Regions from separate parts of the Neobacillus sp. GCM10023253 genome, predicted to be linked through region 1. Evidence: a T-box and tRNA genes for the amino acid it is inferred to sense, from the RefSeq annotation. Region 1 holds a T-box; the other holds one or more tRNA genes.
The links. A T-box is a leader RNA that pairs with one kind of tRNA and senses whether it is charged. The one in region 1 lies ahead of serS (serine--tRNA ligase), so its partner is inferred to be a tRNA-Ser.
Positions count from the first base shown of each region.

Region 2: it has a tRNA-Ser gene. The T-box ahead of serS (serine--tRNA ligase) is inferred to sense a tRNA for this amino acid. The anticodon was not compared.

Region 1 covers NZ_JBHSHV010000024.1:866-7,540, reverse strand. The annotation lists gene serS (serine--tRNA ligase) at 30-1,307, opposite strand; T-box leader at 1,364-1,586, opposite strand; gene pdxT (pyridoxal 5'-phosphate synthase glutaminase subunit PdxT) at 1,643-2,236, opposite strand; gene pdxS (pyridoxal 5'-phosphate synthase lyase subunit PdxS) at 2,238-3,119, opposite strand; gene ACFPA1_RS22490 (D-alanyl-D-alanine carboxypeptidase family protein) at 3,287-4,612, opposite strand; gene guaB (IMP dehydrogenase) at 4,864-6,327, opposite strand; gene ACFPA1_RS22480 (YaaC family protein) at 6,434-6,675, shown strand, end outside.
Region 2 covers NZ_JBHSHV010000006.1:20,313-28,277, reverse strand. The annotation lists gene ACFPA1_RS07610 (MFS transporter) at 1-691, shown strand, start outside; gene ACFPA1_RS07605 (HPr family phosphocarrier protein) at 806-1,063, opposite strand; gene ACFPA1_RS07600 (DUF429 domain-containing protein) at 1,239-1,898, shown strand; gene ACFPA1_RS07595 (DUF3298 and DUF4163 domain-containing protein) at 1,972-2,592, opposite strand; gene ACFPA1_RS07590 (DUF1904 family protein) at 2,739-3,068, shown strand; gene ACFPA1_RS07585 (YecA family protein) at 3,119-4,282, shown strand; gene ACFPA1_RS07580 (alpha/beta fold hydrolase) at 4,454-5,281, shown strand; tRNA gene ACFPA1_RS07575 (tRNA-Ser) at 5,447-5,537, shown strand; tRNA gene ACFPA1_RS07570 (tRNA-Leu) at 5,565-5,649, shown strand; tRNA gene ACFPA1_RS07565 (tRNA-Asn) at 5,660-5,731, shown strand; RNA gene ffs (signal recognition particle sRNA small type) at 5,731-5,815, shown strand; gene ACFPA1_RS07555 (MerR family transcriptional regulator) at 5,857-6,411, opposite strand; gene ACFPA1_RS07550 (cell wall hydrolase) at 6,807-7,493, opposite strand; gene ACFPA1_RS07545 (glycosyl hydrolase family 28 protein) at 7,845-7,965, opposite strand, start outside.

The DNA.
Region 1 (6,675 bases):
CGCTATTCAACTTGGTTATACATTGTTTATTACGGCTTTATGACGTCGCGGCCACCCATATATGGACGCAGCACAGCTGGAATTACGACACTGCCGTCATCCTGCTGGTAGTTTTCCAGAATAGCTGCAACCGTACGGCCGATCGCGAGGCCAGAGCCATTAAGTGTATGCACATGCTCCGGTTTTGCCTTAGGGTCGCGGCGGAAGCGGATGTTAGCCCGTCTTGCCTGGAACGCCTCAAAATTACTGCAAGAAGAAATTTCACGGTAAGTTCCATAGCTCGGGATCCACACTTCAATGTCGTACTTTTTTGCTGCTGTAAAGCCAAGGTCGCCCGTACACATGCTTAACACACGGTATGGCAATTCCAGTAATTGAAGAACCTTTTCGGCATCAGCGGTCAGTTTCTCCAGCTCTTGATAAGAGTCCTCAGGCTTTACAAACTTCACAAGCTCAACCTTATTGAATTGATGCTGGCGAATTAATCCCCTTGTGTCACGCCCTGCAGAACCAGCTTCAGATCGGAAGCAAGCGCTGTAGGCTGCAAAGCGGATTGGCAGCTCTTCACCGCTTAAAATTTCATCGCGATAATAATTAGTGACCGGCACCTCTGCGGTCGGTATTAGGAAGTAGTCCTCACTTTCAATTAAAAAGGCATCCTCTTCAAACTTTGGCAGCTGTCCTGTTCCAGTCATGCTGGTACGATTCACCATATATGGAGGCAGTATCTCTGTGTAACCATGCTCATCGACATGGAGGTCAAGCATGAAGCTTATTAACGCGCGCTCAAGGCGGGCACCAAGACCTTTATAAAAAACAAAGCGGCTGCCGGTCACCTTTCCTGCTCGTTCAAAATCAAGAATTCCCAAATGGTCAGCTACATCCCAATGTGGTTTCGCCTCAAAGCCGAACTCGCGGACCTGGCCCCATTTGCGGATTTCTACGTTATCGTCTTCTGTCTCGCCGATAGGCACAGTTTCATGGGGAATATTTGGAATGCTAAGCAATAATAGCTCTAATGTTTCCTCAACGCCTCTTAGTTCATCGTCGAGTTCCTTGATGCGGTCGCCAACCTCACGCATTTCCTTGATAAGGTGATCGGCATCCTGCTTCTCGCGTTTTAATACAGCAACTTGCTGAGAAACTTCATTCCGCTTGGATTTCAGTTTTTCCGCTTCGACAATTAATTCGCGTCGTTTAACGTCTAAATCTTCAAATCGGCCTAAGTCTGTTAAATCTTCCCCGCGATGCTGCAGCTTTTCTTTAACTTCGGCAAAATTGGTTCTTAAATACTTCAAATCCAACATGCTTAAACACTCCTTTATTATTTATCCGAGGGCAAACAAAAAACTCCCGCCCCTAAAACAGGGACGAGAGTTAACCCGCGATACCACCCTGGTTGACAGACGAATCTGTCCACCTTAAAAATGTAACGGTTTTTCACCGAGAGTCCTTACTAGCCTCGTGATGAGGTGTTCCGCACTCTACTCGAGGAGGGATTCACAAGTCTTATTCACCGGTTCACACCAGCCACCGGCTCTCTTTAGAATAAACTTCTTGCTACTAGTTCCTCTCATTGCTTTTGCATATTTCTAATTTGTATAACTTAGAGTACTATATTTATTTGCCAAAAGCAACCAATCTATACAGGCTGTTTTTGATTTTTTGCTTCTTTTACCATCTCAACAAAGTAAGCTGTAAGACGATGGTCATCTGTTAGTTCTGGATGAAACGAACAGCCTAAAAATTGCCCTTCACGCGCTAAAACAATGCGGCCATCATGCTTTGAAAGAATCTCGACATTTTCGCCTGCCTCTACGATATGCGGGGCCCTGATAAAGACTGCAGGGAAGTCACCTGCGACATCTTTCACAGAAAGGTCGGCCTCGAAGCTATCCACCTGACGTCCAAAGGAGTTGCGTTCAACCGTAACGTCCATCACACCTAGGTGAGGCTCACTGTATCCGACGATGTTTTTTGCCAAAAGAATAAGGCCTGCACAGGTACCGAACATTGGTTTACCTTCCAGGGCAAATTCCTTTAAGGAATCCATAAAATCATATTTATCGATCAGCCGGCGCATTGTCGTGCTTTCTCCACCAGGGAGAATAAGGCCATCAACGTCCTTTAATTCTTCTTTGTGTTTAATGGCAACGGCTTCGACACCACAAGCTTCTAATGATTGAATATGCTCACGAACTGCTCCTTGTAATGCGAGAACGCCTACTTTAATCATTTTACCACCCACGCTCCTGCATGCGAGCTTCAGGGGCTAATGAAGAAATTTCGATACCCTTCATTGGAGTTCCAAGATCCTTTGAAAGTTCAGCAATCAATTTATAGTCTTGGTAATGAGTTGTTGCTTCAACAATCGCTCTTGCAAATTTCGCAGGGTTTTCTGATTTAAAGATACCAGAGCCAACGAATACACCGTCTGAACCTAATTGCATCATTAACGCTGCATCAGCAGGTGTTGCAACACCACCAGCAGCAAAGTTAACAACAGGAAGGCGGCCATTGCGCTTAATTTCAAGCAATAATTCAAATGGTGCACCTAATAGCTTTGCTTCTGTCATAAGCTCATCTTCGTTCATGCTTACAACCTTGCGAATCTGTGCGTTAACCTTGCGGATATGGCGGACAGCTTCTACGATGTTGCCAGTTCCGGGTTCGCCTTTTGTACGAAGCATAGATGCTCCTTCGCCAATACGGCGGGCAGCCTCTCCCAAGTCGCGGCAGCCGCATACAAATGGAACAGTAAAGTCACTCTTTAATAAGTGAAACTCTTCATCAGCAGGTGTTAATACTTCACTTTCATCGATATAGTCTACACCAAGTGCTTCAAGTACACGTGCTTCCACAATATGGCCGATACGAGCCTTAGCCATAACAGGGATTGAAACAGCGTTAAGAACCTCTTCGACAATTCGAGGATCTGCCATTCTAGCAACGCCGCCAGCTGCACGAATATCAGAAGGTACGCGCTCTAGCGCCATTACCGCTACTGCGCCTGCTTCCTCAGCAATTTTTGCCTGTTCTGCATTAACAACGTCCATGATGACGCCGCCTTTTTGCATTTCTGCCATCCCACGTTTTACCCGATCCGTACCTGTTTTCATTTGTAAATCCCCCTTGTTTTTCCACGTCGAAAACGTTGATTATTTAGAAAATTCCTATTAATTCGATTGAATTATTTATTCCATAAAATCATTAAAGCAACAAAAAAGGATTCCTGTCAAGACAAGAATCCTTTCCAACATTTTACTTATAGGTTCTTTAGAGCTAATTAGAACCAGCCTTTAACACTGGAGGAGATGCCTCCCCAGACATCACCGAAAAATCCTCCGATGCCCCGCATCATTAGGACAAACCAATTTGCTTTCTCAACATCTTGGGCTGCAATGACATCTACTTGTAATTTGCTTTTGCCTTCCTCAGTTAAAAAGTTGACCTTATCGCTGTTTTTAGGCTCTATTGTTAAATAGCCGACCTTATCACCTTTTTTGATTGGTGCTGTTAGTTCACCTTTTTTGTTAATTTTATTTTTATCTAATACCAGTACCGGTTTATAATTTTCCTTTTCGCCATTTTCAATGACCATATTGATGGCTGACTTTGTATAAACTTTTACCTGGTCATTCTTCCCCTTAATAACAGGTATCGTTTTATGGCCCTTTACCTGATAATGCTTTGGTACAATGGTTTCTTTTGTTGTATTGGCAAATGCATAGTCAAACATTTTCTTAGTCTCATCGAAGCGGGCCTTATAGTCCCCTTTGCCGCTCGCATCTTTAGCATTTTGCACAACTGTGATAAACCGTTTGCCATCACGGCTGGCAGTACCGGTAAAACAGTAGCCGGCAAAATCGGTGGTACCCGTCTTAAGTCCGTCGACACCTTTATATCCATAATCCAAAGAAGGAAGCATCCAGTTCCAGTTGATCATATTAATTGCGTCAGAAGTGCCTTCACGAAATGTTTTCTTCGGTATGCTTGCCGTCTTTAACACTTCGGGATATTCATTGACTAGGTGGAAGGCAAGACTCGCTACCGCTCTTGGAGACATGACGTTTTCGTCTGTTTCACCGGTGCCTTCCGGATGCATGCCACGATATTCGGCATTATTTAAACCTGATGAGTTTACAAATTTATAATCCTTTAAGCCTAACTTTTTGGCTTTTTCATTCATCATTTTCACAAAATTGGTTTCAGACCCGGCAATTGTTTCGGCAATAGCAATCGTTGCTGCATTGGCAGAATAAATAACCATCGCTTCATACAACTCGCGGATTTTATATGTGCCGTCCTGGCGCAATGGAACATTCGACAATGCGCGGTCTTGGGAAATTTTATAAACAAGATCACTGACGTTATATTCCTGATCCCATTTCACTTTTCCATGTTTAATGGCATCTAGTAAAAGATATTCAGTCATCATTTTTGTCATGCTGGCAATCCCCATGACAGTATCAGCATTTTTTTCGTATAACACTTTGCCTGATTCAGCATCTACTAATATGGCACCGTCCGCGTTGATGTTTAACGCTGCGGCTGCTTCCGCTTTATCTTGGCCCATGCCGGCAAAAAGGCTGAAGAACAAAATAACGGCCATTGCACTGGCAAGATACTTTTTAAAAACATGTTTATTCACATTAACGCCCTCCAAGATTTTTTACACTTTGGTTATTTTAACATAACTGCTTTATAAATCATAGAGAGAGCATCGAAGCATTCTTTTGCCAATTTTGATAGACTGCTAGAAATAGATAGGGCTTTTTTCATACGTAGTAGTAGTTGCTTTCCGCTCCAATCAACTAAGTAAAAAAATAAGAGCAGACTAAAAATCTGCTCTTACGTTGTTATTTACATTGAGTAGTTTGGTGCTTCTTTGGTGATTTGAACATCGTGCGGATGGCTTTCTCGTAAGCCGGCACCGGTCATTTTAACGAATTGCGCGTTCATTCGTAATTCTTCTAGGTTTTTCGTACCACAGTAGCCCATACCTGCACGTAAGCCGCCGACTAATTGATAAATGGTATCTGCCAATGGTCCTTTGTACGGAAGGCGTCCTTCGATGCCTTCTGGGACAAACTTTTTATTGTCCTCTTGGAAATAACGGTCTTTAGAACCCTTTTCCATTGCTGCGACTGAACCCATGCCGCGGTATACCTTAAAGCGGCGTCCTTGGAAAATTTCTGTTTCTCCAGGGCTTTCTGTTACCCCTGCAAGCATGCTTCCCAGCATCACGGCATGTCCGCCTGCTGCCAAAGCTTTGACGATATCACCAGAGTATTTAATACCACCGTCCGCAATAATCGTTTTCCCGTGTTTCATGGCTTCACCAGCACAGTCATAAACAGCTGTTATTTGCGGTACTCCGACACCAGCTACAACGCGTGTCGTACAAATCGAACCTGGTCCAATTCCAACCTTAACGACATCTACTCCGGCTTCGATTAAGGCCCTGGTTCCCTCTGCAGTGGCTACGTTTCCGGCGATAATCGCAAGGTTAGGGTAGGCATCTCTAATTTGCCTTACAGTGTCTAGCACACCCTTGGAATGCCCGTGTGCAGTATCGACTACGATTACATCAACGTTAGCCTTCACCAGCTTGTCGATCCGTTTCATCGTATCGCTTGTCACCCCAACTGCAGCTCCTGCCAATAGACGGCCTTGGCTGTCCTTTGCGGAATTTGGGAACTCAATCACTTTTTCAATGTCCTTAATTGTGATTAAACCTTTTAACACTCCCTGATCATCCACAAGAGGCAGCTTTTCAATTTTATGCTTTTGAAGAATTTGTTCAGCTTCCTTCAAGGTTGTCCCAACTGAAGCAGTAATTAGATTTTCCTTCGTCATGACATCAGAGATCTTGAAAGAGTAATCCTGAATAAAACGAAGGTCCCTGTTGGTGATAATGCCAACCAGACGCTGTTCCTCCATGTTGTTAACGATTGGAACACCTGAAATACGATATTTCCCCATTAGATGCTCTGCATCAAATACTTGGTGTTCAGGAGTCAGGAAAAACGGATCAGTGATAACGCCGCTTTCTGAACGCTTAACCTTTTCAACCTGTTCAGCCTGCTGTTCGATGGTCATATTCTTATGAATAATTCCAAGGCCGCCTTGGCGGGCCATAGCAATTGCCATTTCGGATTCCGTGACTGTGTCCATACCTGCACTTATAACTGGAATATTGAGCTTTACCGCAGGAGTTAACTCCACCTGCAAACTCACGTCGCGTGGCAGCACCTCTGATTTGCCAGGAATCAATAATACATCATCAAACGTTAATCCTTCTTTTGCGAACTTACTTTCCCACATATTAACAGCCTCCAGGTCAAAAAATATTATTTGTAGGTTATCAATTGGACAAAATACTGTCAAGGAAGAAATATTAGTAAGATTTTTCTGAAAAAGGTGATCTGCTTTGAATACGCCATTTAAAGGCTGGAAAAGCTACTCATGCTTTTTTTCAGCTGAATACTGTCAGCACTATTTGAAAAATAGCTATCTAAAGGGGAATATTGAGAATCCTGAACAAAAGAGCTATGAGAATGGATATGCCTTTTTATATTATCTCGAACATGGGCAAATCTATTATGAACAGGCAGAAAAAGCCCCGCTGGTTATTAAACCTATATTGCTTTTCTATGGCCTTGTCCATTTAAT
Region 2 (7,965 bases), on a different contig from region 1:
TCCAGAAGAGGCTGATGGTCCGGGTAATGTCAGCGGATTAACTAGACAGGAAGCTCCGACAAATATCACATTGAAGGATGCTTTAAAGACTCCAACCTATTGGAAAATTGTTTTTGTGTTATTTGCTTGTGGATTTGGGATGAATCTATTAGGATCGCACGGGGTTCCTATGTTGATGGATCATCATTTTGGGCCAATGACTGCTTCCTTTGGGGTAGGTTTGATTGGAATTGTCGCGATCTTCGGAACATTGTTTTTGGGACAGCTCGCCGACCGTTTTCCGAGAAGAAATATTTTATTTTTAGTATTTTTTGTCCGTGGACTTGGATTTTTTGGTCTTGTTTTATCAGCCCACACTTGGCAGCTCTTTCTTGTTTCCATTATCGGGGGATTGGTATGGGCCGGTTCAGTGGCTATGGCTACAGCAATCTTAGGTGATTTATATGGTGTAAAGTTACTAGGAATTTTAAATGGATTAGCCTTTTTTGTAGGGCATCAAATTGGAGCAGCAATTGGTTCCTTCTTAGGCGGATGGGGGTACGAAGTGTTTGGAACGCATCTATTTTCGTTCAGTGCTGCGGGTATCCTTGCGCTTCTAGCCAGCTTAGCATCGATAACTTTACCTCAAAGTCTATCCTTTTCCAAGCCGATTAAACTTGGAGAAAAGCATAACGTAACAACTGGACAATGAGAGTGGTTAACTGGAGTTAACTAAACACATAGACGACCTAATAAGGTTGTCTTTTTGTTTTTAAAAACGTGAGTTGAAGCGGAGGCATGGGGGAAGAAGAATAGTCCCCATGTGTCAGCTAAACGATTCAAGCTTTTTCAATAAGTGTTCTAGTGCTTCCTTTTCATCATGACCAGAGGTTTCTATGGTTACTTGTTGTTTGTTTCCTAACATGAGTGTCGTTACACCAAGCAATGATTTCAAGTTCACTTTTCGGCCTTTCTGCGTTAGAGAAATTTCAGAATGAAATCGTGAAGCTTCCTGAACTAATTGAGTAATAGGTTTTAAGCCCAGAACATCTTTGTTATTAAGTTCAACAGTTTGTTGCATCATAAAAAAACTCTCCTTTCTAAACTTAATTATTCTTTTCAAAAGAATAATCGCTTCTTTATAAAACTATGGTGATTTACCCCTTAGTATTAAGGATTTTAATTGAATACTGGCCTTATTGTCATAAAATTTGTAAGAAGATTTTCCATAATATTTATAGAAAGTGATGGAGCATTTAATGAAAATCATTGGGATTGATTTATCAGGACCGAGCAATCGTAAAGATACTGTCTTGGCTGTATTTGAAAAACAAGCTGGTGCTTTAAAATTTATCAAACAATTAAGTAATATTGGTGATCTGGAAATATTAAATGAAGTTATGCATCAAAGTCAGAATGATGAAGTGGTAATCGGAATCGACGCTCCTTTATCATATCAGGATGGCGGCGGGGACCGGCCGGGTGATAAGGAGCTAAGGCAGTACATCGTGTCCTTAGGGATGAAATCCGGTTCCATTATGCCACCGACTTTTAATCGAATGGTTTATCTTACCTTAAGAGGGATTAAGCTTAGCAGGGAAATCGGAAATTTGAAAACTGAGAATCCTATTTCGATGGTGGAAGTGCACCCGGGTGCCGTTATCGGTTCAAGAATTTCTCGGAGTAATCTTGAGTATGTTTTGAGCTATAAGCAGGATTTGGCTGCGAGGACATTCATAAGAAAATGGTTTAAGGAGCAAAAATTGACCGATCTGCCGGTTGGTATAGAGGAAGAAAGTCATTCCATTGATGCCTGCGCCGCGGCATTAGGGGCTTGGCATTGGCGGGATAAGCAGTTTCGTCCTAAGTGGAGTTTACCTGCAAATCTACCCCTGCATCCGTATGATTATTGTTGTTGATAAACAAAACAGGTATTGTTACAGCACTGGCCGATTACACCAGCTTCAACTGTAATCGGCTTCTTTATTGGTATTAATTATTTTCTGCCATCCGTCCAAGCGGGCCGCTTTCATCTAAAATATCCTGAAGCTCATATACCGATATTGGAAACAATGGAAATCCAAAAGCATATGGGGTAATGTCATAAAGCTGGAAGTAGATGACGAGTGCTTTGTCAGCGATGTAAAAGTCCTGATCAGGCTTTATGCTGGTGAAATCGCCAAGAAGGAAAATATCCCGTTTTTTGATTTGCTCCTGAATAAGGGTTGTGAGCCTTTTGATATAATTACTTCCAGGTTTGAACAGGTCTTTGAGTTGTACCAGTGTTTCTTTTTGAAGGTCGAAGGTGAGGGATTTGATATAGGTCATTCCGTGTGCAGCATGTTCATGATACGTATAATTCGTGAGGTTTAAGCTCAATACATTGCGCTGGTTGTTTTTCATTTCAAAAGTTCCTAGCATTTCACAGACAGTGGAGGGCATATCCCCAACCTGAGTGTCAACCAGCTTTTGGGTTTGTTGCACAATGGCCTGATTGATGGATCTTTCCAGCTGTTGGTTGCGGTGGTTAACCACTTGTGGATAAATAACTTCCTTTTTGGGACCGCTCCTATATATATACGGTTTGACATCTAAGGGTAATATGATTGGCATTTCTCTCCGCCCTTTTTCACTTATCTTATTCGCGAGCGGATGGCAGGTGCGCTTAGAAAAAATCAAATAGGTTCGTCGAGGATTTTTTTATGGTAAAATATCGGAAAGATCTTCCGGATATTAACTTTTTGAGGAGGGAATTAAAAGTGCCACAATTAATTTTTAAAGGAGTAAGTGTAGAGCAAGTCAAAAAAATTAGTTCACCTTTGGTAAAGGAATTGGCTGAACTCTGCGAGTGTGAAACTGATAATTTCACTTTTGAAATTGTGGATTCGATTTTTGTATTTAATGGAGAAGAAGTGCCAGGTTTTCCGTTTATTGAAGTGAAGTGGTTCGATCGGGGCCAAAAAGTTCAAGATGAATTTGCAACCATCACAACCAGGCATGTACATAGTCTGGGAATTCCAGATGTAGAAATCGCCTTTAGTGTGTTTTCTGAGTCAGATTATTATTTAAATGGGAAAAGCTTTTCGTAATTTTCATTTACCAAGTTGTTAGAAAAAAACAAACTCAGAGGGAGTTTAGCATGACATTTTTAGAAAAAATAAAACCACATTTAACTAGTGACGATATTTTAATTCAGGAAACGGTCGTTTACGCGTTGCACGATTATCCATATGTCCCTGAAGAGTGGACGGTGCAATTACTGCAAGAAGCTTTTAGAAACAAAGAAAAGCAATCCTCGATTTTAATCTATCTAGATAATCAGACGATTAATGAGGAAGCAGTCAAGGTCTTGATTGAAAATATTCCCAGCATGGACAAGTCCAAGGTTCATTTAGCAATTAACCTGCTTTTGAAAATTGAACCTGAACTTGCTCTTACATATAGGGAATCCTTGGAAAAATATATCCCCAAGGATATGTGGGCCATTTATGAGTTAACTGCAAATGGGACGGAAGAAGAAGTTTATATGGAATATGGAGGCATCTTAAGTGATCTTGACCAAGCAAATCCATATCAGAACAATTTATACATAAAGGGCAAAATATTAGCTGCCTGTATAGTGGAAAACGGCTGGGTGACGGAACGGGAAATCGACATTATACTTCGCGAGGAAATGGAAGAACAATGGTTTTCTTTTCATGGAATTCTAACGATTTATATGATTGGCTTGTTAAAAATAGAAAAATATATACCTCTGCTGACAGGCTTGTTGGGACGCGATGAAGATATGTTGCTTGAAGAGGTCGCTGCTGCGTTAATTCAGTTTCAATCGGATGACGTGGTGAAGGAAGTCGCGCCATATTTATATAGAGAGGATTCGATTATTTTTGCAGCTTCCGTTGTTGAAAATATTAAAACTGGCTTCGCCCTTCAGGTTTTACGAGAGGCCTACGATGCTGCAGAAGAAATCGGTGACCAAGATATTCTTATTGAATCCATTAGTCATCATTTCTCTAGAGAGGCACTTCCTGAAATCAGCCGCCATATGAAAAACGAGTATACCTCAAACTTAGTGGATATAGAGCAGACAGTTTATAGTTACTATTCTATTTTAGGCGAGAAGCATCCTGAATTAGAAGTCTGGAAAAAAGTTGCCCTTGAAAGGGAAATGGACTTTAGAAATGCCAGTAAGCAAAGAACGTTGGGTAAACATGAGCCAATTCGGAACGAAACGAAGGTAGGGCGCAACGATCCATGTCCTTGTGGAAGCGGGAAAAAATATAAAAAATGCTGTGGGAAATAGATTTTTTGGAATCACATGGAAAAAGACCAATTATATCATTGAAGAGAAGGATGTCTCATAAAGCTGAGGCATCCTTTTCTTTTTAACGGAAAAGGAAAGGATTTTACCTTTTTTTGTCGAATTACTGTGAGAATGTAAAATCCTTACATTAGAAACAATCGGAGGTACAGAATGATTACGAAAAAGACACTAACCATAAATGATCAAAAGATTTCTTATATTGATGAGGGCGGCAAAACTGCCCCGCCCGTTTTGCTAATTCACGGCGTTCCAGAATCCAGCATGCTCTGGAAACATATTATCCCTGAAATTGCTGCATTAGGATTTCGGGCGATTGCACCGGACCTTCCGGGATTTGGTCAGAGTGACCGTTTTCCATACGAGTCTACTTGGGAAAATTATGTTACGTTTATCAATGATTTCATGCAAGCACTAGAATTAGAAAAAATCCATCTTATCGTCCATGACTGGGGTGGAATGATTGGATTAAGATGGGCATGTGACAATCCGGATAAAGTGGAAAGCTTGATTATAACCGACACAGTTTTGTTGCCTGGATATACGTGGCACCCACTCGCCCAAAAATGGAGAACGCCTGGTTATGGTGAAAAAGTAATGGAAGCCATGGCCAATAAGGAATCATGGATGGCAGGGATGAAAAAGGAGATTCCGTCTGTAGAAGAAGGGATATTGGAAGACTTCTTTGCAATTTTTGAATCGGCTGAGAAAAGGAACGTAATTTTAGAATTATATCGCTCTGCCAATCCACAATTAACGGAACCGTATTTGAATCTTGCTGCCATAAAGAATCCTGTTACGATTCTATGGGGTGAAAATGATCCTTACATTTCAACTGATTTTGCTTATCAGACCCGTGACCAACAATTCCCGCACGCAGGGGTACATATCATTCCTGAAACAGGGCATTTTATTCATGTTCAGACTCCCGATAAGGTCATTCCACTTATAAAAGAACATTTTTTATCGATTTTAAAATAACTAAATTTAATGGAGTCTCTTTTTGCGGAGTCATGAGGACAGCCAGATTGAATATTACTTGAGAATGTCTTCATCGCAGGGGAGTTAGTTGTTTTAGATTACCAAAATTTACAGCTGGCTCCCAATTTTAAAAGATGATATATTTGTTTTGTAAGTTATTACTACAGAGAAGTACTCAAGCGGCTGAAGAGGCGCCCCTGCTAAGGGTGTAGGTCGGGTAACCGGCGCGAGGGTTCAAATCCCTTCTTCTCTGCCATTCAAATAAGATTATTTAAAACATCATGCGGGTGTGGCGGAATTGGCAGACGCACCAGACTTAGGATCTGGCGCCTTCGGGCGTGGGGGTTCGACTCCCTTCACCCGCACCAGAAATATTATTCCGCAGTAGCTCAGTGGTAGAGCTATCGGCTGTTAACCGATCGGTCGTAGGTTCGAGTCCTACCTGCGGAGTCATAGTCCAACAAGGCAACTAAGAAAGGGTCAGGGCGGGAACGCAGCAGCCATAATTAGTGAAATTGTGTGGGCTATTACATACGGACACATCAAAAAAAGCTAAACCCTAACATTAATTGGGTTTAGCTTTTTTTCCATGTAAACCAATTCCACCATTTCTTCTGAGTGGCAGTAGCAATTTCCTTTTCTATGCTTCTAATGCGTTCAACTTCTAGTTTATTTAAATATTCTACATGCCGTAAAATTTGATTAATTTTTTCTTCTTGGCAGGCTTCCCGTACAGCCTTTTCCTTCAAGAGTTTGATTAAATCCAAGTTTATTTGCTCTAAATGTTCAATACGTTCCATTAATTCTTCATGGTTGCAATTGTGCTCAACAACTTGGCCGCTAGTATTCTGTATGGGTTCTATTTCCGTAACAATGTCTGTATTTTTTTCTTCAGAAACCCATTTCATCACAGCTTCTGCTGAATGTTCCATTGTCATACCCTCTTGTTTGCTGAATTCCATTAATTTACGGAATGTATGAACATCCTTATCAAAATAGATTCGATGACCTCTATTATTACGATGAACAAGATACCCATTACCTTCGAGGAGAGTGGCGTATTTCCTTAAGGTACTAGCATCTATTTCAAGCAATTTCTGTACATCACTAGGTGAATATATTTCCGTCATTCATTTCACCTCTATTAAATACATTTTAAATCAGTAGCTGGAGAATTCATTACTGTTATTAGCCCGTTGTTATTTAATAAATAGGTTAAAAGCGATTGAAATAAGCCAACCCAGTGCAAGAAAAACTGATAGATATGTACCTAAACCAACTAAAATCTCTGCCATGATTCCTACTCTACTCCTTTAATTCGGGCTTTGGTTTCAAATCTCTTCAATACAATGTCATTATAGCAGGTGATTTTTTAAAATTTGTCGAAACTAGGAAGGTTAATCAATTTGTAAAAAGACTGTTAACTTCCCTTAATAAAAGGTGGGAATGTAACAAGTATTCATGATAGTGAAAACCCACCAAAAGTTTACCGATTTGGTGGATTCCAACGACTAACGATTTTAAATTATTTAGCAAATACGTGATGGCCAATTGTCATTACTACTGGACGAGTACGAATCCATTTATCCGTGGCAATAGCAGGATTATAAAAATAAACAGAATCGTTTAACCGATCTTTTCTGGTCAATGCCTCTTCGACTGCTTGTCTGGACTCATCTGATGCTGGCTTCTTAATCTCACCATTTTGAACGGGTGAAAAGGCATAGGCATGTCCAACTACTTGATTAATAACGCCTGTCACCGTTTTCGGGAAATGAGGTGATTCTACTCGGTTTAATACGACAGTCGCAACGGCTACTTTTCCTTGATAGGATTCGCCTTTTGCTTCTGCTTCTACTAATCTGGCAAAAAGGTCTTTCTCATTATTTGAAATGGAAATAGCCGGTGGTTCTGGTTGTTTTTCAGGCATTTGCCTAGTGATTCCTATTTCGGGTTTTGTAGAGTGGAGGGCTACTTCTTTTGTTTTCTCGGGCTGTTGCATAATTTCTTCTGTATCAATCTGATTGTAATTGCTAGTATTGTCTTGCTGATCATTCTCGGTAATACCACCATATTTTTGCTCAAGGCTTATAGGTATATTTTCTGTTACGACACGGTCTTCGGTAATAGCCTCGGCACTTTTACTTATTCCTATGAAAGAACTTGTAGCTACACAAGCTACAATTAATGTTTTTATGTATGTTTTTTTCATGTGTGCTACCTCCTGAATTTTTTGCTTTATATTACTCTACCATTGGATGGTATTTAATTTACAGAACGATAGCGTTACATTTCTTTTTAGTTTGATGAACAAAATTTCAGAAAATAATCAATTATGACATGATACCTATTTTAGTGTCACAATCGAACCAATATTTCGAAACATAGGAATATCTATCCAAAAATGTTTAGGATTCTTTGCATATACAAGTGGTTCTTAACAGGTGGAATGAATTATTCGAAAAAGATAGTAGGGGAGAAGAGGGAGATTTATCATCAAAAAATTTAAAATAAAAAACTAGCATCAGTTAGTTGCTACAGATGCTAGTTTTTTACATAATTCTTATTTTTTTGATAGATCTACTGGCCAATCAGTATCTGGAAGTGACTTCCCATCAACTATAAGATTTTGATAGATGCTGCCAGCCTGGAACGTATTACCGTCATTGATGTTGACATTTTTC